2 regions of the Variovorax rhizosphaerae genome follow, and region 2 is predicted to be linked to the other one. Evidence: riboswitches for the same ligand, from Rfam matches in the RefSeq annotation. Region 2 holds a riboswitch; the other holds the start of a gene.
The links. Region 2 has a riboswitch for glycine ahead of WKW82_RS10675 (D-amino acid dehydrogenase). Riboswitches for the same ligand answer to the same signal wherever they lie in the genome.

Region 1 (11,302 bases), on a different contig from region 2:
TGCGACGCCGGCTACCTCAACGTGAGCCGTATCAAGGGCAGCCATGCCGCGATCAAGACCGGCATGCTCGCCGCCGAAGCCGCCTACGCCGCGCTGCAGGCCGGCCGCCAGCACGATGAACTCTCCGCCTATCCGGCCGCCTTCGAGAAGAGCTGGCTCTACAAGGAGCTGTACAAGGCGCGCAACTTCAAGAGCTGGTTCAAGAAGGGTCTTGGTATCGCGACGCTCATGAACGGCATCGAGCAATTTGCGCTCAAGGGCCATATCCCATGGACCCTGCACCGCGACAAGCCTGACCACCTAGCGCTCAAGCCGGCGTCCGAATGCGAGCCCATCGTCTACCCGAAGCCGGACGGCAAGCTCACCTTCGACCGGCTCTCGAGCGTGTTCATCAGCAACACCAACCATGAAGAGCACCAGCCGGCCCACCTGACGCTGAAGGACGCGTCGGTGCCGGTCAACGTCAACCTGGCCAAGTTCGCCGGCCCAGAATCGCGCTACTGCCCGGCTGGCGTGTACGAGTTCGTGCCCGACGGCGATGCCGGCAAGCAGCGCCTGCAGATCAACGCGCAGAACTGCGTGCACTGCAAGACCTGCGACATCAAGGATCCGACCCAGAACATCGTCTGGGTTACGCCGGAAGGCGGAGGCGGACCGAACTACGTGGGTATGTAATTCCCTACCTCCCGCCGGAACGCGCCCTCGAGGCGCGTTTTTTGTTTACATTTTGTATCGGCGTGTTTCCTGCTTCCCAGGACGGAGGCGATGCGTTATGACAACGTCCTAAGCTGCAAGGACAGGAGAACATCGGATGCAAATTGTGATCACCGGCGGTGCGGGTTTTCTGGGGGCCAGGCTGGCGCGCAGGCTCCTGGCCAGGGGCGGCATCGGCGTGGGCGGCGGCAAGGAGCATCGCATCGGCACGATCACGCTGGTCGACCGCGTGCAACCGCCGGACGACCTGTTGGACCATCCCAAGGTGAACGTCATCGTCGGCGACCTGTGCGAGCTGCTGGCACCGGACAGTCCGCAGCGGGCCCTTCCACCGGAAACAGCGGTGGTCTTCCACCTCGCGTCGGCCGTGAGCGGCGAGTCCGAGGCCGACTTCGAACTCGGCATGCGCAGCAATTTCCTCGCGACCTACGCCCTGCTGGAGGCTTGCCGTGCGCAGCACACCCGGCCCCTGGTCGTCTATGCAAGCTCCCTGGCCGTGTACGGCGCGCCGCTGCCCTACGTGATCGAGGACGACACGCTGCCCACGCCGCAGACCAGCTATGGCACCCAGAAGTACGTCGGCGAGCAGTTGATGGCCGACTATGGGCGCAAGGGCTACATCCACGCCCGCAGCGTGCGCCTCATGACCGTGGCGGTGCGGCCGGGCCAGCCGAACGGCGCCGCGTCGAGCTTCCTCAGCGGCATGTTCCGCGAGCCGCTGGCCGGCTTCCCCTCGCGCTGCCCGGTGCCGCCAGAGACGATGGTGGCGCTTTCATCGCCCGCACGCACCATCGAGGGGCTGATCTGCGCCGCGACCGCGCCGCACGCCAAATGGGGGCCGCGCACCGCCGTCAACCTCCCATCCCTGTGTGTCAGCGTGGACGAGATGGTCCAGGCGCTGCACCGCATCGGCGGCTCCGCCGCCACCGACCTGCTCGACATGCGGCCCGACCGCACCATCACCGAGATCATCACCGGCTGGCCCGGCCGCTTCGAATGGGTGCGCGCACGCGACCTGGGCCTGTTCGCCGACGAGAGCATCGATGCCATCCTGCGCGACTACGTCCGTGAAAATCCCGACGCGGTAACGCTACCACTTGCGGCATAGTTGACGGTTTTTTGCACACTCTGTGCAAACCTATCCCCCAACGGAGACTTCATGAAATTCGGCCACATCGCCGCCGCCTGCCTTTCGCTCGCCCTCAGCGCGGGCGCGTTCGCACAGACCACCACGCTGAAGATCGGCTACGCCACGTCCAAGGAATCGCATTACGGCGTGGGCTCGACGGTGTTCTGCGACGAGATCGAGAAGGGCACGCAAGGCCGCTACAAGTGCCAGCACTTCGCCAACTCGGCACTCGGCGGTGAACGCGAGCAGATCGAGGCGATCCAGCTCGGCACGCAGGACCTGCTGAACACCTCCACCGGCCCGGTCGGCAACTTCGTGCCCGAGGTCAAGATCGTCGACATCCCCTTCCTGTTCCGCGACTACGACCATGCGCGCAAGGTGATGGACGGCCCGATCGGCCAGGACATCCTGACCAAGTTCCCGAGCAAGGGCATCATCGCGCTGGCCTGGACCGAGAACGGCTTCCGCCACATGACGAACAGCAAGCGCGACATCGTCAAGCCCACGGATGCCGCCGGCCTGAAGATGCGCACGATGGAAAACAAGGTGCACATGGACGGCTACCGCACCTTCGGCATCCTGCCGACGCCGATGGCCTTCCCCGAACTGTTCGGCGCGCTGCAGCAAGGCACGGTCGATGGCCAGGAGAACCCGATCCCCGTCATCCTGTCGGCCAAGTTCTCGCAGGTGCAGAAGCACTTGTCGCTGACCGGCCACGTCTACTCGCCGGCGCTGCTGCTGCTGTCACCCAAGGTCTGGAACAAGCTGTCGGATGCCGACAAGAAGGTGTTCGTCGACGCTGCGCAAAAGGCCTCCGTGGCCCAGCGCAAGAAGGTCAACGACGACGAGAACAACGGCATCGCCCAGCTCGAGAAGGACGGCATGAAGGTCACCAAGACCGTCGACGGCGCCGCCTTCCGCGAGGCGCTGAAGCCTGCCTATGTCGGCTATGCCAAGGAATTCGGCGCCGACAACATCAAGAAGATCTCCGACGTCAAGTAAGCCCCCGCGGCTCCCCGATCACCGCCCGGCCCGCGAGGTGCCGGGCGGTTCGCTTTTCAAAGACCCAACGAGATTCCACCCGTGCAAGCTTTCGAGCGCTACTTCCTCGCGGCCAACCGCTGGGCCCTGATCCTCCTGCTGGCCGCGATGTCGGTCATCATCTTCACCAACGTGGCGCTGCGCTACCTTACCAACCAGTCTCTGGAATGGGCCGAGGAGGTGTCGCGCCACATGATGATCTGGCTCACCTTCCTGGGCGCCGGGCCGGTGCTGCGCTACGGCGGCCACATCGCGGTCGAGAACCTGCAGGACGCGCTGCCGCGCGCGGGCGCGATCGCGGTGCGCATGGTCGTCGCGGCGCTGCTGTTCGCCTTCTTCGGCTTCATGGTCTGGTACGGCTGGCTCTACATGCAGCGCACCATGTTCCAGCTCACGGCCGTCACGCAGATTCCGTTCGCCTACATCTACAGCGCGATGCTGATCGGCGGCGTGCTGCTGATCGTGCACTTCCTGTTCGTGGTGAAGCCGTATGTGCTGCGCAGGGAGTTCGCGTCCGACGAGCATTTCGACGCCAACGCCAGCGCGTCGCTGTAGGGAGAACGACATGGATGCCAGCATCGTTCTCATCGTTTCCGCCTGCATTTTTCTCGCGATCGGCGTGCCCGTGGCCTTCGCGCTCGGCCTGGCCACCGCGGCCACGCTGATCCTCGCCGAGAGCTATCCGCTGCTCGTGCTGCTGAAGGAGACCTTCACCGGCATCGACAGCTTTCCGCTGATGGCGGTGCCCTTCTTCATCCTGGCCGCCGAACTCATGAGCGGCGGCTCGCTGACCGAGGTGCTGCTGCGCTTCGCGGGGCAGTTCGTCGGGCACCGGCGCGGCGGGCTGGGCTACACCAACGTGGTGTCGCTGACCTTCTTCTCCGGGATCTCCGGCTCCGCGCTGGCCGATGCCGCGGGCCCCGGATCGATGCTGATCAAGATGATGGACAAGGCCGGCTACGACCGCTCGTACGCCGCGGCGCTGACCGCGTCGACCGCGATCGTCGGGCCGATCATTCCGCCGTCGATCATCATGATCATCTATGCGCTGCAGGACGAATCCGTCTCGGTCGGCACGCTGTTCGTGGCCGGCATCCTGCCGGGCATCCTGATCGCGGTGGCGATGTGCATCGTCAACTTCTACGTCTCGAAGAAGCGCAACTACAAGGGCGATGGCGAGACGCCGCCGCTGCGCGAGATCCTGCTGACCACCTGGAAGGCGCTGCCGGCGATCCTGCTGCCGGTGGTGATCCTCGGCGGCATGCGCGCCGGCTGGTTCACGCCGACCGAGGCCTCCGTCGTGGCCGTGTTCTACGCGCTGGTGTGCGGCAAGTTCGTCTATCGCACGCTGGAATGGAAGGCGCTGCCGAACATCCTGGAACGCTCGGCGCTGCTGTCGGCCTCGGTGCTGATCATCATCGGCCTGTCGGCCTCTTTCGCCTGGATCCTGACGATCGAGGGCATTCCGCAGCAGATGGCCGAGTGGCTGGTGAGCATGAACCTCTCGCCGTGGATGTTCCTGATCATCGTCAACGTGTTCCTGCTGCTGTTCGGCATCTTCATCGAGCCGCTGCCGGGCGTGATGGTGCTGGCGCCGATCCTCGCGCCGGTGGCGATGAAGCTGGGCGTGGACCCGGTGCACTTCGCGATGATCGTGATCTACAACCTGACGCTGGGGATGATCACCCCGCCGGTGGGCGGCCTGCTGTTCGTGACCTGCAACGTCTCCAAGGTGCCGATGTCGCAACTGGTGCGCGAACTGGTGCCCTTCCTGTGGGCACACGGCGCGGTGCTGGTGCTGCTGACTTTCGTGCCCGCGCTGAGCACCTGGATGCCGCACGCGCTCGGCTTCAAATAGGCCGCGAACCGCTACACTCGCGGGGTCAGGAGAGCGCCCCGCCAGACGGGGCCGCCGAAGGCGCAGGGCCCCAAAAGCATGGGTCCGAACGCTCAGGCAAAAGGACTGACAAGGCGCCCGGTCACACGGGCGTTTCCTTGCTGGAGAGAGGTCGCGGAAGCACGCGGCCCACCGAAGGAGCAAACCCCGATCGTGGGGCGAATCTCTCAGGTAAAGCGGACAGCAGGGGTGGCCCATGGCTTGCGTCATGGAACTCGACTGCCCCACTGGAAAGCCCCATGGCCTCCTCTCCCGACACTGCTTCCGACACCACGCTGCTCAAGACCCCGCTGCACGACCTGCACGTCGAACTGGGCGGTCGCATGGTCCCCTTCGCCGGCTATTCGATGCCGGTGCAATACCCGAGCGGCCTGATGGCAGAGCACAAGCACACGCGCGAAGCCGCGGGCCTGTTCGACATCTCGCACATGGGCCAGTTGCGGCTCGTCGGCCCGGATGCCGCCGCCGCCTTCGAGACGCTGATGCCGGTCGACGTGATCGGCCTCGCGCCCGGCAAGCAGCGCTACGGCCTGCTGCTGGATGACAACGGCGGCATCCTCGACGACCTGATGTTCTTCAACGAAGGCAACGACTCGATCTTCGTGATCGTGAACGGGGCCTGCAAGGCGGCTGACATCGCGCACATCACGGCCAGGATCGGCGGACGCTGCTCGGTCCAGCCGCTGCCCGACCATGCGTTGCTGGCGTTGCAAGGCCCGCAGGCCGCGGGCACATTGGCGCGCCTGTCGCCCGGCGTCGAGCGCTACGTGTTCATGACCGGCGGCGCGGTGCAGATCGGCGCGATCCCGGCTTTCGTGACCCGCAGCGGCTACACCGGCGAAGACGGCTTCGAGATCTCGGTCGCCGCCAGCGACGCCGACGCCCTCGCCCGCCTGCTGCTGGCGCAACCCGAGGTGAAGCCCATCGGCCTCGGCGCCCGCAATTCGCTGCGCCTGGAAGCCGGCCTCTGCCTCTACGGCAACGACATAGACACCAGCACCACACCAGTCGAAGCCTCGCTCAACTGGGCGATGCAGAAGGTGCGCCGCACCGGCGGTGCGCGCGCCGGCGGCTTCCCGGGCGCCGACAAGATCCTGACGCAGTTGGCCGTTGCCGGCGACCTGGCCGGCCATGTCGACCAGAAGACGCTCACGCGCAAGCGCGTCGGCCTCGTCGCACTGGAGCGCGTGCCCGTACGCGACGGCAGCGAACTGCAGTCCTTCGAAGGCCATCCCATCGGCAAGGTGACCAGCGGCCTGCTCGGCCCGACGGCCGACCGCCCGATCGCGATGGCCTACGTGGCCACGGCCTTCTCCGAGCCGGGTACCCGCATCCAGGCCATCGTGCGCGGCAAGCCCGTGCCGATGGAAGTGACCACCATGCCTTTCGTGCCGACCCGTTATTTCCGCGGCTGATTCATCCAGTTTTCGTCAGACTTTTTTCCAGGAGCATTCATGACCGTCAAGTACACCAAGGACCACGAGTGGGTCCAATCCACCGGCGCCGACACCGTCACCGTCGGCATCACCGTGCACGCGCAGGATGCGCTGGGCGACGTGGTGTTCGTCGACCTGCCGCAGGTCGGCCAGGACTACGCGCAAGGCGAAGTGGCCGGCGTGGTGGAGTCCGTCAAGGCCGCGGCTGATGTGTTCATGCCCGTGTCGGGCGAAGTCACCGAGGTGAACGAGGCTTTGCGCGCCGACCCGTCGCTGGCCAACACCGACCCGCTGGCCGCCGGCTGGTTCTTCAAGGTCAAGCTCAGCGACCCAGCGCAACTGGATGCGCTGATGGATTCGACGGCCTACGACAAGTTTTCGGCCGAGGCTTGATCCAACGCCGCTGAATGCGGACCGGGTCGTACGTGAAGGACGCGACCCGCGCGTCCTCCGCAACCTCTTTCCGCATTCATCCTCCTCCTAGACAGAACACGCCATGCCCAACGCCCTGCCCTCCCTGCGCCAACTCGAAAATGCCGAAGAATTCGTCGCGCGCCACATCGGCATCGAGCCCGCCGACGAGGCGCGCATGCTGCCCGTCATCGGGCATGCCACGCGCGCGGAACTGATCGACGGCATCGTGCCGCCGGCCATCCGCCGCTCGCATCCGATGGACTTGCCGCCCGCCATCACCGAGGCCGCCGCGCTGGCCGAGCTGAAGGCCATCGCCAGCAAGAACAAGGTGGCGCGCAACTTCATCGGGCAGGGTTACTACGGCACGCACACGCCCGGCGTGATCCTGCGCAACATCCTGGAGAACCCGGCTTGGTACACCGCCTACACGCCCTACCAGGCCGAGATCTCGCAGGGCCGCATGGAGGCGCTGCTCAACTTCCAGACCATGGTCTGCGACCTCACGGGCATGGCCATCGCCAATGCCTCGATGCTCGACGAAGCCACCGCCGCCGCCGAGGCCATGACGCTCGCCCGTCGCAGCGTCAAGAGCAAGAGCAATGTGTTCCTGGTGGCCGGCGACTGCCATCCGCAGACCATCGAAGTCATCAAGACCCGCGCCGCGCCGCTGGGCATCGAGATCAAGGTCAGCACCGCGACCGAAACCCTGCCGCACCTCATGGCGAGCGGCGATTTCTTCGGCGTGCTGGCCCAGTACCCCGGCACTACCGGCCAGGTGCATGACCTGCGCCCGCTGGCCGGCCATGCGCATGCCAACCACGCCGCACTGTGCGTCGCCGCCGACCTGCTGGCGCTCACGCTGCTCGCGCCGCCCGGCGAATGGGACGCCGACATCGTCTGCGGCACCACCCAGCGCTTCGGCATGCCGCTGTGCAACGGCGGCCCGCACGCGGCCTACCTCGCCTGCCGCGACGAGTTCAAGCGCTCGCTGCCGGGCCGGCTGGTGGGCGTCAGCGTCGACGTGCACGGCGCGCCCGCCTATCGGCTCGCGCTGCAGACGCGCGAGCAGCACATCCGCCGCGAGAAGGCCACCTCGAACATCTGCACCGCGCAGGTCTTGCCGGCGGTGATCGCCAGCATGTACGCGGTCTACCACGGTCCCCAGGGCCTGCTCCGCATCGCGCAGCGCGTGGCCGCGTTGACGGCCATCCTCGCCGAGGGCCTCGAGGAAATGGGCCGCGTGCTGTCCAACACCACCGCCTTCGATTCGCTGACCATTCAGACCGGCGACGACACCCAGGCCATCCTCGACCGCGCCGCAGCCGCCAACATCAACCTGCGCTGCCGGCTGCAAGGCCATCTCGGCCTCTCGCTGGACGAGACCAGCACCTATGCCGACGTGGAAGATCTGTGGGCCCTGTTCGCGCCGAAGGACGCGCACCTGCCGCACTTCGAGCTGCTGGCCGAAGGCGTCACGCCGCGCATCCCAGACGAACTGCGTCGCAGCAGCAACTTCCTCACCCACCCGGTCTTCAACACGCACAAGAGCGAGACCGGCATGCTGCGCTACATCCGCAGCCTCAGCGACAAGGACGTCGCGCTGGACCGCAGCATGATCCCGCTGGGCAGTTGCACGATGAAGCTCAATGCGACGAGCGAGATGATCCCGATCACCTGGCCCGAGTTCGCGAACATCCATCCGTTCGCGCCCGCCGACCAGCGCGAGGGCTATACCGAACTCGACCAGCAACTGCGCGACTGGCTCTGCGAAGCCACGGGCTATGCCGGCATCAGCCTCCAGCCCAACGCCGGGTCGCAAGGCGAGTACGCCGGGCTGCTGGCCATCAAGGCCTTCCACGCCTCGCGCGGCGAAGGTCAGCGCAACATCTGCCTGATCCCGTCGTCGGCGCACGGCACCAACCCGGCCAGTGCACAGATGGTCGGCATGCAGGTCGTCGTGACCGCCTGCGATGCGCAAGGCAACGTCGACCTCGACGACCTCAAGCGCGCCTGCGAGAAGCACAGCGCCAACCTCGCCGCGGTGATGATCACCTACCCCAGCACGCACGGCGTGTTCGAGACCGGCGTGAAGGCGCTGTGCGAACTCGTGCATTCGCACGGCGGGCGCGTGTATGTCGACGGCGCCAACATGAACGCGCTCGTCGGCGTGGCCGCACCCGGCGAGTTCGGCGGCGACGTGAGCCACCTGAACCTGCACAAGACCTTCTGCATCCCGCACGGCGGCGGCGGACCGGGCGTCGGCCCGGTGTGCGTGGTGGAAGACCTCGTGCCCTTCCTGCCCGGCCATGCGACGGCCGGCATCGCATCGCAAGGCCCGGGCGCGGTGTCCGCCGCGCCCCTGGGCAACGCGGCCGTGCTGCCGATCAGCTGGATGTACTGCCGCATGATGGGCGCCGACGGCCTGCAGGCCGCGACCGAAGTCGCGATCCTCAGCGCCAACTACATCAGCTCGCGCCTGAAGGACCACTACCCCACGCTCTACGCCAGCCCGAACGGCCACGTCGCGCACGAGTGCATCCTGGACCTGCGCCCGCTCAAGGACACCAGCGGCGTCACTGCCGAGGACGTGGCCAAGCGCCTGATCGACTACGGCTTCCACGCCCCAACGTTGAGCTTCCCGGTGCCCGGCACGCTGATGGTCGAGCCGACCGAAAGCGAGCCGCTGGCCGAACTGGACCGCTTCGTCGACGCGATGATCGCCATCCGCGGCGAGATCCGCCGTATCGAGGAAGGCGTCTGGCCCAAGGAGGACAACCCGCTCAAGCACGCGCCGCACACGGCCGCGAGCCTGATGGCCTCCGACTGGGCGCACCCCTACTCGCGCGAGCTCGGTGCGTTCCCGCTGGCTGCGCTGAAGCAGAACAAGTACTGGTCGCCGGTCGGCCGTGTCGACAACGTCTACGGCGACCGCAACCTGTTCTGCAGTTGCGTACCGGTGGGCGAGTACGAAGAAGCGTGAGCCGCCGGGTCACTCACAAGGCGAATACCGCAGCCGTGCCGCGCGGAGCTTACCCAGTGAGCGCCGCCCGGCCGCTCGAAGGCGCTCGCACCCCAGCTTGCCGCGCGAAGGTGATGCAATGACCGAACTCATGATCCGCCCGGTGGCCGAACAGGACTACGCGTCCTGGCGGCCACTCTGGGACGGCTACAACGCCTTCTACGACCGCCAGGGCCCGACCGCGCTGCCCGAGGAGATCACGCGTACGACATGGGCGCGCTTCTTCGACGACAGGGAACCGATGCATGCCGTGGTCGCCGAGCGCAACGGCAAGCTGCTGGGGCTGGTGCACTACCTCTTCCATCGCAGCACGATCTCGATCGCGCCGATCTGCTACTTGCAGGACCTGTTCACAAGCGAGGCGGCGCGCGGCCAGGGCGTGGGACGTGCGCTCATTGAAGCGGTGTACGCGCGTGCGGCGACAGCCGGAGCCTATCGCGTCTACTGGCAGACCTTCAACACGAACAGCACGGCGATGCTTCTCTATGACAAGGTCGCGGACAAGCCGGGGATCACGATCTATCGGAAGAGTCTGTGACCTGCGCGCAGCAGGCTCGGGCTCAGAGCTTCTTCTGCATGAACACCGCCGTGCCAAAGCTGGGATCCAGTGAATACGGCCCGAAGCCCTCGCGCTCGTAGGCGCGAATCGCGCTGGCATTGCCCGACAGCACTTCCAGCGTGAGCTTGCAGGCGCCGCGCGTCCTCGCCTCCAGTTCCACACGCTCCAACATTCGTTGCGCAACCCGCTGGCCCCGATAGCGCGGCAGCACCACGACGTCGTGCACGTTGACAAGCGGCTTGCAGGCGAAGGTCGAAAAGCCTTCGATGCAATTGACCAGGCCGATCGCCAGGTCGCCGTCGATCGCCAGCACGGTGAAGGCCTGCGGTCTCTTCGCAAGCTCGCCCGGCAGTCGCGTCAGCAACTTGAGCGGAATGGCGGCGCCACCGCCCGCCGGGTCGCGCGCATAGGTGTCGAGCAAGGAAATGACAGCAGCGCCATCCGCCGAGTCGGCGTAGTCGGCCAGCCTGATCTCGATCACATGAGCTCCCGCTTCAACCCGCTTCGACCGTTGCCACGAGCCTGCGCGCGCAGCCTTCCGCCTGGACCGGATCGCGCGCCTCGACCATCACGCGCAGCAGTGGCTCGGTGCCACTTGCGCGGATGAGCACGCGTCCGGCGTCGCCGAGTTCGGCCTCAATGCGCTTCGTCTCATCCGCCAGCGCCGAGTTGTTGCGCCAGTCCTGGCCATCGCGCAGGCGCACGTTGATAAGCGTCTGGGGAAACAAGGTCACGTCGGCCAGCAACTGCGCAACACTCTGGCTGGATCGCACGCACGCCTGGAGCACCTGCAGCGCGCTCACGATGCCATCGCCCGTGGTGTGGCGGTCGAGCGCCAGCAAATGACCCGAGCCCTCACCGCCGAGCACCCAGCGGCGCTTGGTCAGTTCCTCCAGCACGTAGCGGTCGCCCACCTTGGCTCGCACGAAGTCGATGCCCTTGCTGCGCAACGCAACTTCGACCGCCTTGTTGGTCATCAGCGTGCCGACGACGCCTTCCAGCCGCTCACCGCGCGCCAGGCGTTCGTTGGTCATGAGGTAGAGCAGTTCATCACCGTTGAAAAGGCGACCACTGGCATCGACCAGTTGCAGCC
Region 2 (11,302 bases):
TGTTAAGGGTTGTCCTGAATTGGACAAGTGGTAAGGCCAATTCAGAATACGATTCCCGCCGCGCCGCGGCCATCGGGCGAAACCCTCGGCGGCCGCACTCCCCTCGGCATATCGCCATCTCATTCCAATCCAGGAGACAGCATGCGACTCAAAGGCAAGACGGCCCTCATCACAGCGGCCGGGCAGGGCATCGGCCGTGCCACCGCGTTGGCCATGGCCGCCGAAGGCGCGCAGGTGTGGGCGACCGACGTCAACCCGAAGTTGCTGGAGGCCTATGCCGGCACGGCCAACGTGCAGACCGCCGTGCTCGACGTGCTCGACAAGGGCTCGATCCAGGCGCTGGTCGCGCGCATGCCTGCCGTGGACGTGCTGTTCAATTGCGCGGGCGTGGTGCACAACGGCCCGATCCTCGAGGCCACCGACGCCGACCTGGAGTTCGCCTTCAACCTCAATGTGCGCGCGCAGTTCTGGACGATCCAGGCCGTGCTGCCGCGCATGCTCGCAGCGGGTGCGGGCAGCATCATCAACATGGCCAGCGTCTGCTCCAGCATCAAGGGGCTGCCGAACCGCAACGTCTATGGGACAACCAAGGCCGCGGTGCTGGGGCTGACCAAGAGCGTCGCCGCGGACTACGTGGCGCAGGGCATCCGTTGCAACGCGGTGTGCCCGGGCACCGTCGATACGCCTTCGCTCGGCGAGCGCATCAATGCCAACGAAGACCCGGTGGCCGCACGCAAGGCCTTCATTGCGCGGCAGCCGATGGGCCGCCTGGCGCAGGCCGAGGAGATCGCGCCGGTGGTGGTGTTCCTCGCGAGCGACGAGGCCGTGTTTGCGACCGGCCAAGCCTTCTCGGTCGACGGCGGCATCACGATATGAACCGCCTCGATTTCGAGGGCCGCCACGCGGTCATCACGGGCGGTGCGACAGGCCTCGGCTTTGCCATCGCGCAGCGGCTGCTCGATTCGGGCGGCAGCGTCACGCTGTGGGACCGCGACCTGGCTGCAGCGGAAGCGGCGGCGCAGCGGCTCGGCGCGAATGCCAAGGCCATCGCGGTCGACGTGTCCGACGCAGCCGGCGTGGCCAAGGCCGTGCAAGCCACGCTCGCGTTGCGCGATGCGGGCGGCGTGGTCGATGCGCTCGTCAACTCGGCAGGCATCACCGGGCCCAACACCAGTGTCGACAACTACCCCGTCGATGCCTGGCGCCAGGTCATCAACGTCAACCTCACCGGCACCTTCCTTTGCTGCCGCGAGTGGGTGCCGCATCTGCGCGAACGTCCCTGGGCGCGCATCGTGAACATCGCATCGGTGGCCGGCAAGGAGGGCAATCCGAATGCCAGCGCCTACAGCGCCAGCAAGGCCGGTGTGATCGCGCTGACCAAGTCGCTCGGCAAGGAACTCTCCGGCACCGGCGTGCGCGTGAACAGCGTAACGCCGGCGGCCGTGAAGACGGCCATCTTCGACCAGATGTCGAAGGAGCACATCGCCTTCATGCTGTCGAAGATTCCGATGGGCCGCTTCGGCACGCCCGAGGAAATCGCGTCGATGGTGGCCTGGCTCTGCACCGAGGACTGCGCGTTCTCGACGGGCGCGACCTTCGACCTGTCGGGCGGTCGCGCTACCTACTGAATCGCGGCGCACGCGCGCGCTGACTACACTTCCCATCCCTCTCTGAAAGGACTTTCGACATGAAACTCGTGCGCTACGGCAAACCCGGCAAGGAAAAGCCCGGCCTGATCGACGACAACGGCCAGTTGCGTGACCTCAGCGCCGTGGTCCCGGACCTGGGCGGCGCCCAGCTCGACGACAAGGTGCTCGCCAAGATCCGCAAGATCAAGACCGACAAGTTGCCGCTGGTCCGTGGCAAGCCGCGCCTGGGTTGCCCGGTGGCGAACACCAGCAAGTTCATCGCCATCGGCCTGAACTACGCCGACCACGCGGCCGAGTCCGGCATGCCGATTCCAGGGGAGCCGGTGGTGTTCACCAAGGCCGTGAGCTGCATCCAGGGTCCGAACGATCCGGTGATGCTGCCCAAGGGGTCGGTCAAGAGCGACTGGGAAGTCGAACTGGGCGTGGTCATCGGCAAGCGCGCACGCTGGGTGTCGCAGAAGGAAGCGCTCGATTTCGTCGCGGGCTATGTGCTGATCAACGACGTGAGCGAGCGCGAATGGCAGCTTGAGCACGGCCTGACCTGGGACAAGGGCAAGGGCTTCGATACCTTCGGCCCGATCGGCCCGTGGCTGGTCACGCGCGATGAAGTGCCGAACCCGCAAAAGCTCGGCATGTGGCTCGACGTCAATGGCCAGCGCATGCAGACCGGCAACACGAAGACCATGATCTTCAACGTCGCCAAGCTGGTGAGCTATGTGAGCCAACTCAACACGTTGGAACCCGGCGACATCATCACCACCGGCACGCCGCCGGGCGTCGGCATGGGCATCAAGCCCGCGCCCGTGTTCCTGAAGAAGGGCGACGTGATGACGCTGGGCATCGATGGGCTGGGTGAGCAGCGCCAGGAAGTGGTGCCGTTCAAGCTTTGAACGAGTAGAAATCGGGAACCTGACGCAGAGGACGCGAAGGTTCCGCGAAGGACGCGAAAGGAATCCAGAAAACTTCTTCTGGGTTCTTTCGCGTCCTTTGCGTTTCTTCGCGACCGTCGCGTACGGTCAAGCCCGCATTCGCCTGCTTGCAAATGCGCTCAGTGCTGAAAGGCGAAATCAACCTCGGGCGCCAAGCCGCTCACGATGTGCGCGATCGACTTGCCGGAACCGCAGGCATGCGTCCAGCCCAACGTTCCATGCCCTGTGTTGAGGAAGAAGTTCGGCAGCTTGGTCTTGCCGATCATCGGCACGTTGCTCGGCGTGGCCGGGCGCAGGCCGGTCCAGAACTGGGCCTTGGTCGTGTCGCCCGCACCTGGAAACAGTTGCTCCACGCGTCGCACGATCGCCTCGCAACGGATGCGGTTCAGGTCGCGGTCGTAGCCGTTGAGTTCGGCGGTGCCGGCGATCCGCATGCGGTCGCCGCGGCCGTCCTCTGACGTGTAGCGCGAGAACACCAGTTTGAATTCGTCGTCCGTCAGCGAAACCTGGTAGGCCTTCGATGCGTCCTTCACAGGCAGCGTGACCGAGTAGCCCTTGGCCGGGTAGATCGGCAATTCAATGCCCAGCGGCTTGGCATAGATCGGGCTCAGCGAGCCCATCGCCATCACGTATGCATCGGCCTGCAGGCGCTGGAAGCGGCCTTCGATGTCGGTGGCCTCCACGTGCTCGACTCTGCCGCCGGCCTCGCGGATCGCGGTCACCGTGTGGCTCATCAGGAATTTCACGCCGGACGCTTCGCAGAGCTTGACCAGCTCACGCGCGAAGCGGTTCGCATCGCCTGATTCGTCTTCGGCGGTGTAGGTGGCGCCGGCCAGTTGCGGCCGGATGTGGGCCAGCGCCGGTTCGAGCTTCACCGCTTCGTCGGCAGAGATGACGAGGCGCTCGCAACCCAGCGCGCGCATCTGCTCGGCCGGCTTCAAGGCGCCGTCGAACTCCTTCTGCGTCGTGTAGAAGTGCAGGATGCCTTGGGTGCGCTGGTCGTAGCCAAGGCCGGTTTCGCTGCGCAGCGCCTGCAGCATGCTGCGGCTGTAGGTGCCCAGGCGCACGATCTGCTCGATGTTGTGCTTCGTCCGTGCCGGCGTGCATTCACGCAGGAACTGCAGGCCCCACATCCATTGGCGCATGTCGGCGCGGATGCGGAACAAGAGCGGTGCGTCTTCCTTGCCCAGCCATTGCAGCACCTTGATCGGTGCGCTCGGGTTGGCCCAGGGTTCGGCATGGCTGACGGAGATCTGGCCGCCGTTGGCAAAGCTGGTCTCTGCCGCCGGTGTGGCCTGGCGGTCGACCACGGTGACTTCATGGCCGAGTTTCTGGAGGTAATAGGCCGAGGTGACGCCGAGCAAGCCGGCGCCCAACACGATCACGCGCATGGGAGGTCCTTTGAAATGATTTCAAAAGCCGCTCCCCCTGTCCTTGTTACCTGAGAGTTTCGACCGCCGCGCCCGCGGGGGTGTTGCTCCTTCGGTGCATCGGGCGTGTGCCCGATGGCTCTCCAGACGGCGATATCGATGGGTGCAGTACATGACCCGGTGAGGGGTCGACCTGAGCGTTCATGGGAGTTTGCGCCTTCGGTGGAGCGGCCTGGCCGCTCGCTCTCCTGCAGCCGCGAATTCTAGGGTGGCCGGTCCGGATCTCCAAAGGGAAACGTTGCAAGCCCTGACGTTTCGACACGGATGTGGCCTTGCAGCACCACATGGGCGAACCCGGCATCACCGGACTGCAGGGCCTTCGCGAAATCGACCGGACCGAGGCCCGGCGCGTGACGCCGGTAGTCATTGCACTTCTGCCGCAGGCGCGACGACGGCACGTTGGGCATCGCGGGCGAGGCAGCTTCAGCAACGCACCGCCGGGTCGCGGGGGTGTCGTCGAAACCTGCCGACCCGCGCAATAGTCCACCAAATGACGGGGGCTTTGCGCTTCTGTCTTGATTGGTTTGGCTGCAAAATAGCACGACCGTTCGTTTTATTGAATTCAACAATCCATGTCCGCCACCGCCGTGTCCGCGAAAGCCTCGCGAACCGCCCAGAAGGGCCAGCAGACCAAGGCCGCCATCGTCGATGCGGCGCTCAACCTTGCCGCCCAGATCGGTCTCGAAGGCCTGTCGATCGGCGCCGTGGCCGAACTCACGCAGATGAGCAAGTCGGGCGTCTTCGCCCACTTCGGCTCGCGCGAGGAACTGCAGATCTCGGTCGTCCGCGAGTACCACGCCCGCTTCGAGCAGGAGGTGTTCTACGCCGCCATGCCGGCACCGCGCGGCCTGCCGCGGCTGTGCGCCATGTTCGACAACTGGATGAAGCGCACCTCGGTCGAGATCGATTCGGGCTGCATCTACATCAGCGGCGCTACCGAATTCGACGACCGCCCAGGGCCCGTGCGCGATGCGCTGGTCGAGTCGGTCAGCATCTGGCAGGCGGCCATGTTCCGTGCCGTGCAACAGGCCACGGCCGAAGGCCACTTCCGCCCCGACATCGACGAGCGCCAGATCGCCTTCGAGATCCATGGACTGATCCTCGCGTCGCACTATGAAGCGCGCTTCCTGCACACACCCGGTTCCATCGAGCGAGCGCGCAAGGGCTTCGAAAACATCATCAACCGCTTTGCGACCCCATCAGCACCGCGGCTCTCCCTCACGCAGCCGTCGCCCACGCGCCAAGGCTGATTCCCTTTTCCTTTACCAATAAACCTGCTCAGGAGCTTTCGCACATGCCTTCCTACACCCCGCCGCTGCGTGACATGCAATTCGTGCTGCATGAAGTCTTCCATGTCGCCGACGAATTCAAGGCCATCCCCAAGCATGCCGATACCGACGTCGACACGATCAACGCGGTCATCGAGGAAGCCGGCAAGTTCGCTGCCGAAGTGACCTTCCCGCTGAACATCTCCGGCGACGAAGAGGGTTGCACGCTCGACAAGTCCACGCACGAAGTCACAGCGCCCAAGGGCTTCAAGGAGGCGTATGCGCAGTTCGTCGAAGGCGGCTGGCCGGCGCTGTCGTGCAGCCCCGAGTTCGGCGGCCAAGGCCTGCCCTACGTGCTGAACCAGTGCTTGTACGAGATGCTCAACAGCGCGAACCAGGCCTGGACCATGTACCCCGGCCTCTCGCACGGCGCGTACGAAGCACTCCAAGCCCACGGCACGGACGACCAGAAGAAGACCTACCTGCCCAAGCTCACCAGCGGCGAATGGACCGGCACCATGTGCCTGACCGAGCCGCATTGCGGCACCGACCTGGGCATGCTGCGCACCAAGGCAGAGCCCCAAGCCGACGGCACCTACAAGATCACCGGCAACAAGATCTTCATCTCGGCCGGCGAACACGACATGGCCGAGAACATCATCCACCTGGTGCTCGCGCGCCTGCCGGACGCGCCCAAGGGCAGCAAGGGCATCAGCCTGTTCGCGGTGCCGAAGTTCAACGTCAAGGCCGACGGTTCGCTGGGCGATCGCAACCCGATCTTCTGTGCCGGCCTCGAACACAAGATGGGCATCCACGGCAATGCGACGGCGCAGATCGCCATCGACGGCGCCATCGGCACCATGGTCGGCGAACCCAACAAGGGCCTGGCCGCGATGTTCGTGATGATGAACGCCGCCCGCCTGGGCGTGGGCAACCAATCGCTCGGCCTGACCGAAGTGGCCTACCAGAACGCGCTGGCCTATGCCAAGGACCGCATCCAGATGCGTTCGCTCTCCGGCGTGAAGGCCAAGGACAAGGATGCCGATCCGATCATCGTGCACCCCGATGTCCGCAAGATGCTGATGACCGCCAAGGCCTACGCCGAAGGTGGCCGCGCGCTGCAGGTCTTCTGCACGCTGCTGCTCGACAAGGAACACCACCACCCCGACGAGAAGGTGCGCAAGGACTCCGGCGAACTCGTCGCGCTGCTGACGCCGATCGTCAAGGCCTTCATCACCGACAACGGCCACATCGCGACCAACGCCTGCATGCAGGTCTACGGCGGCCACGGCTTCATCAAGGAATGGGGCATGGAGCAGTACGTGCGCGACAACCGCATCAACATGATCTACGAAGGCACGAACACCGTGCAGTCGCTGGACCTGCTGGGCCGCAAGGTGCTGTCGAACAACGGCGCGTCGCTGAAGAAGTTCGGCAAGCTGATCGGCGCGCTGGTCGCGGAAGAAGGCGTCAACGAGAAGATGAGCGAGTTCATCACGCCCATCGCCGTGCTCGGTGAACAACTGACCAAGCTGACGACCGAAGTGGGCTTCAAGGGCTTCCAGAACCCCGACGAAGTGGGCGCTGCCGCGGTGGACTACCTGCGCGTGGCCGGCCACCTCGTGTTCGGCTACCTGTTCGCCCGCATGGCGCAAGTGGCGCTGCGCGAGATCGCGGCCGGCAACACCGACCCGTTCTACGTCGGCAAGCTGCAGACCGCACGCTTCTACTTCGCCAAGCTGTTCACCGAGACCGCCACGCTGATGCGCAACGCGCGCACCGGCAGCAAGGTGTTGATGGACACCGACGCGGCGCTTGCCTGATCCACGGATTTCAATAACGAGGGGACGACCATGAAAAAGCTTGCACTGACAGCCATCCTTTTCGCAGCCACCGCCACGTCCGCCTTCGCGCAGATGACGCCGGTGGGCGCCTGGCAGACCATCGATGACAAGACCAACGAGGTCAAGTCGCAGATCCGCATCACCGAATCCGGTGGCGTGGTGAACGGCCGCATCGAGAAGCTGCTGCGCAAGGACGCCAAGCAGGATGCGGTGTGCGACGAGTGCAGCGACGACCGCAAGGGCAAGCCCATGGTCGGCCTTGAGATCATCCGTGGCGCCAAGAAGGTCGAGGGCAAGGACGTCTGGGAAGACGGCAAGATCCTCGACCCCGAAAACGGCAAGAACTACACGCTTCGCCTGACCCCGATCGAGGGCGGCAAGAAGCTGGAAGTGCGCGGCTCGGTGCTCGGCATCGGCAGAACCCAGACCTGGGTCCGCGTGCAGTAAGAAACATCAGACGGAAATTCAATGTCCCGATTTCAAGTGAAGAAAGTCGCCGTGCTCGGCGCCGGCGTGATGGGCGCGCAGATTGCTGCGCATCTGGTCAACGTCCGAGTGCCGGTGGTGCTGTTCGATCTCGCGGCCAAGGAAGGCCCGAAGAACGGCATCGTCACGCGCGCCATCGACAACCTCAAGAAGCTCAAGCCCGCGCCGCTCGGCGATGTGGCCGATGCATCGCTGATCGAAGTCGCCAACTACGACGACAACCTCGACAAGCTCGGCGAATGCGACCTGGTGATCGAGGCGATCGCCGAGCGCATGGACTGGAAGCTCGATCTGTACAAGAAGATCGCGCCGCATGTGTCGAAGCACGCGATCCTGGCCTCGAACACCTCGGGCCTGTCGATCACCAAGCTCAGCGAAGCGCTGCCTGAAGCATTGAAGCCGCGCTTCTGCGGCATTCACTTCTTCAACCCGCCGCGCTACATGTTCCTGGTCGAGCTGATCAACACGCCGACCACGCAGCCTGAAGTGCTGGACCAGCTCGAAGCCTTCGTGACGAGCACGCTCGGCAAGGGCGTGGTGCGCGCGCATGACACGCCCAACTTCATCGCCAATCGCGTTGGCATCGCCGGCATGCTGGCGACGCTGAAGGAAGTCGAGAAGTTCGGCCTGACGCCGGATGTGGTCGACGACCTGACCGGCAAGAAGCTGGGCCGCGCGAGCTCGGGCACTTTCCGCACGGCGGACGTGGTGGGCCTGGACACGCTGGCCCATGTGGTCAAGACGCTGCAGGACAACCTGGACGAGAAGAGCGATCCGTTCTATCCGAACTTCGCGACGCCGCCGGTGCTGGCCAAGCTGCTGGAACTGGGCAAGCTGGGGCAGAAGACCAAGGGCGGCTTCTTCAAGAAGGTCGGCCGCGACATCCTGCGCTTCGACCTGGCCAAGGGCGACTATGTGCCTTCAGGCGACAAGGCTGACGAGGTCTATGGCCGCATGCTGAAGAAGCCGGCTGGCGAGCGCCTCCGGTTGCTGCGCGAGAGCGAAGGCCCGCAAGGCCAGTTCCTCTGGGCCATCCTGCGCGACAGCTTCCACTACGCGGCGATTCATCTCGCGACCATCGCCGAGAGCGCGCGCGACATCGACTTCGCGATGCGCTGGGGCTTCGGCATGAAGCAAGGTCCGTTCGAGCTGTGGCAAGAGGCCGGCTGGACGCAAGTGGCCAAGTGGATCCAGGAAGACATCGATGCCGGCAAGGCGCTGACGACGGCGCCGCTGCCGAAGTGGGTGTTCGAAGGCCCGGTCGCGGAAGCCGGTGGCGTGCACACGCCTGAAGGTTCGTGGAGCGCTTCGGCCAACAAGTTCGTGGCGCAGCGCAAGCTACCGGTGCATGAGCGCCAGTTGTTCCCGGAAAGCGTGCTCGGTGCCAATGCGCCCGACGCGAACAAGGCCGGCACGACCATCAGCGACGAAGGTGACGTGCGCGTCTGGACGCTCGATGGCGAAGTGCTCATCGCCAGCATCCATTCGAAGATGCATGCGATCAGCCCTGACGTGGCTGAATCGCTCGCCGCAGCGGTCGATCTGGCCGAAGCGGAATACAAGGGCCTGGTGATCTGGTCGCCGGACGAAATGTTCTCCGTCGGCGCCGACCTGCAGGCGATGCTGCCGGCCTTCGTGGTCGCCGGCATCGGCGCGGTCGAAGGCGCGGAAGAGGCGCTGCAGCAAACCATGCTGAAGATCCGTTACAGCAGCGTGCCCGTGGTGTCGGCCATTCGCGGCCTGGCGCTGGGCGGTGGCTGCGAGCTCGCCGTCTACTCGTCGAAGCGCGTCGCCGCGATGGAAAGCTACATCGGCCTGGTCGAAGTCGGCGTTGGCCTGATTCCCGGCGCGGGCGGCCTGACCTACATCGCACGTCGCGCGGCCGAGAACGCTTCGGCATCGACCGGCACCGACCTGCTGCCCTTCCTCACCGAGGGCTTCACCGCCGCGGCGATGGCCAAGGTCGGCACCGGTGCACTCGATTCGAAGAAGCTCGGCTACCTGCTCGACAGCGACGTGATCGTGCCGAACAAGGACGAACTGCTCTACGTGGCGCAACAGCAGGTCAAGGCCATGGCCGACGCCGGCTACCGCGCCCCGCTGCGCCGCAGCTTCCGCGTGGCCGGCCGCAGCGGCGCCGCAACGATCAAGGGTTCGCTGGTCAACATGCGTGACGGCGGCTTCATCAGCGCCCACGACTTCCACATCGCCAGCCTGATCGCCAACGTGGTGACCGGCGGTGACGTCGACGCCGGCTCGCTGGTGACCGACGAATACCTGATGGCGCTGGAACGCAAGGCGTTCTGCTCGCTCATCGTGCACCCCAAGACGCAAGAGCGAATCATGGGGATGGTCCGCACCGGCAAGCCCGTGCGCAACTAAGGACAGATTCAATGAGCAAGCAAGTTCAAGACGCCTACATCGTCTCCGCCACGCGCACGCCGATCGGCAAGTCGCATCGCGGTTACTTCCGCAACTACCGCCCCGACGACCTGCTGGCGACCACGCTGAAGGCAGCGTTGGCGGCCGTGCCCAACCTCGACCCGAAGGCCATCGAAGACATCATCTGCGGTTGCGCGATTCCTGAGTCGCAGCAGGGCCTCAACGTCGCGCGCATCGGCGCGGTGCTGGCCGGCCTGCCGACCAGCGTCGGCGGCATCACCGTGAACCGCTTCTGTGCGTCCGGCCTCTCGGCCGTGCAGATGGCGGCGGACCGCATCCGCGTGGGCGAAGCCGACGTGATGATCGCGGCCGGCGTGGAAAGCATGAGCATGGTGCCAATGATGGGCAACTCGCCCTCGCTGTCGCCCTCGATCTTCGAGCGCGAAGGCGACGTGGGCATCGCCTACGGCATGGGCCTGACCGCCGAGAAGGTGGCGCAGCAGTGGAAGGTGAGCCGCGAGGCGCAGGACGCGTTCGCGCTGGCCTCGCACCAGAAGGCATTGGCCGCGCAAGCCGCCGGCGAATTCGCCGACGAGATCACGCCGATCGAGGTGACCGACCGCACGCCTGACCTCGCCACCGGCGAATCGATCGCGAAGAAGCGCATCGTCAGCCTCGACGAAGGCGCGCGCCCCGACACGACCATCGAAGGCCTGGCCAAGCTGCGCACGGTGTTTGCGGCACGCGGCACGGTGACGGCGGGCAACAGCTCGCAAACGTCCGACGGCGCCGGCGCGCTGATCATCGCGAGCGAGAAGGCGATCAAGCAATACGGCCTGACGCCGCTCGCACGCTTCGTGAGCTTCGCCAGCAAGGGCGTGCCGCCGCACATCATGGGCATCGGCCCGATCGAGGCGATCCCGGCGGCGCTGCGTTATGCGGGGCTGAAGCACGAGGACATCGACTGGTTCGAGCTGAACGAAGCCTTCGCGGCGCAGTCGCTTGCCGTGATGAACACGCTGGGGCTGGACCCGAGCAAGGTGAACCCGATGGGCGGCGCGATCGCCTTGGGACACCCGCTCGGCGCGACCGGTGCGATCCGTTCGGCCACCGTGGTGCACGCACTGCGCCGCAAGAACCTGAAGTACGGCATGGTGACCATGTGCGTAGGGATGGGCCAAGGTGCCGCCGGCATCTTCGAGAGAGTGTGAGTTTGAAAAAGGGCGCCGCGAGCGCCCTTTTTTGACGCCGAAGCAGCGTGCTCGGCGTCACCTCCATGACCGTCTTCCAAAGCCAACCCATGCAAACTGACGA

Region 1: linked by a shared signal. The riboswitch ahead of gcvT (glycine cleavage system aminomethyltransferase GcvT) and the one ahead of WKW82_RS10675 (D-amino acid dehydrogenase) in region 2 are both predicted to bind glycine.

The regions. Positions count from the first base shown of each region.
Region 1 is NZ_JBBKZT010000005.1:150,852-162,153, reverse strand. It holds gene WKW82_RS12235 (electron transfer flavoprotein-ubiquinone oxidoreductase) at 1-675, shown strand, start outside; gene denD (D-erythronate dehydrogenase) at 812-1,822, shown strand; gene WKW82_RS12225 (TRAP transporter substrate-binding protein) at 1,874-2,845, shown strand; gene WKW82_RS12220 (TRAP transporter small permease) at 2,927-3,439, shown strand; gene WKW82_RS12215 (TRAP transporter large permease) at 3,450-4,742, shown strand; glycine riboswitch at 4,767-4,852, shown strand; glycine riboswitch at 4,873-4,975, shown strand; gene gcvT (glycine cleavage system aminomethyltransferase GcvT) at 5,021-6,196, shown strand; gene gcvH (glycine cleavage system protein GcvH) at 6,236-6,610, shown strand; gene gcvP (aminomethyl-transferring glycine dehydrogenase) at 6,714-9,611, shown strand; gene WKW82_RS12195 (GNAT family N-acetyltransferase) at 9,730-10,188, shown strand; gene WKW82_RS12190 (GNAT family N-acetyltransferase) at 10,211-10,690, opposite strand; gene glmM (phosphoglucosamine mutase) at 10,704-11,302, opposite strand, start outside.
Region 2 is NZ_JBBKZT010000004.1:315,184-326,485, forward strand. It holds gene WKW82_RS10660 (SDR family oxidoreductase) at 142-876, shown strand; gene WKW82_RS10665 (SDR family NAD(P)-dependent oxidoreductase) at 873-1,628, shown strand; gene WKW82_RS10670 (fumarylacetoacetate hydrolase family protein) at 1,688-2,539, shown strand; gene WKW82_RS10675 (D-amino acid dehydrogenase) at 2,698-3,969, opposite strand; glycine riboswitch at 3,997-4,105, opposite strand; glycine riboswitch at 4,109-4,209, opposite strand; gene WKW82_RS10680 (hypothetical protein) at 4,212-4,415, opposite strand; gene WKW82_RS10685 (TetR/AcrR family transcriptional regulator) at 4,581-5,258, shown strand; gene WKW82_RS10690 (acyl-CoA dehydrogenase C-terminal domain-containing protein) at 5,303-7,099, shown strand; gene WKW82_RS10695 (DUF2147 domain-containing protein) at 7,130-7,567, shown strand; gene WKW82_RS10700 (3-hydroxyacyl-CoA dehydrogenase/enoyl-CoA hydratase family protein) at 7,589-9,988, shown strand; gene WKW82_RS10705 (acetyl-CoA C-acyltransferase) at 10,000-11,199, shown strand.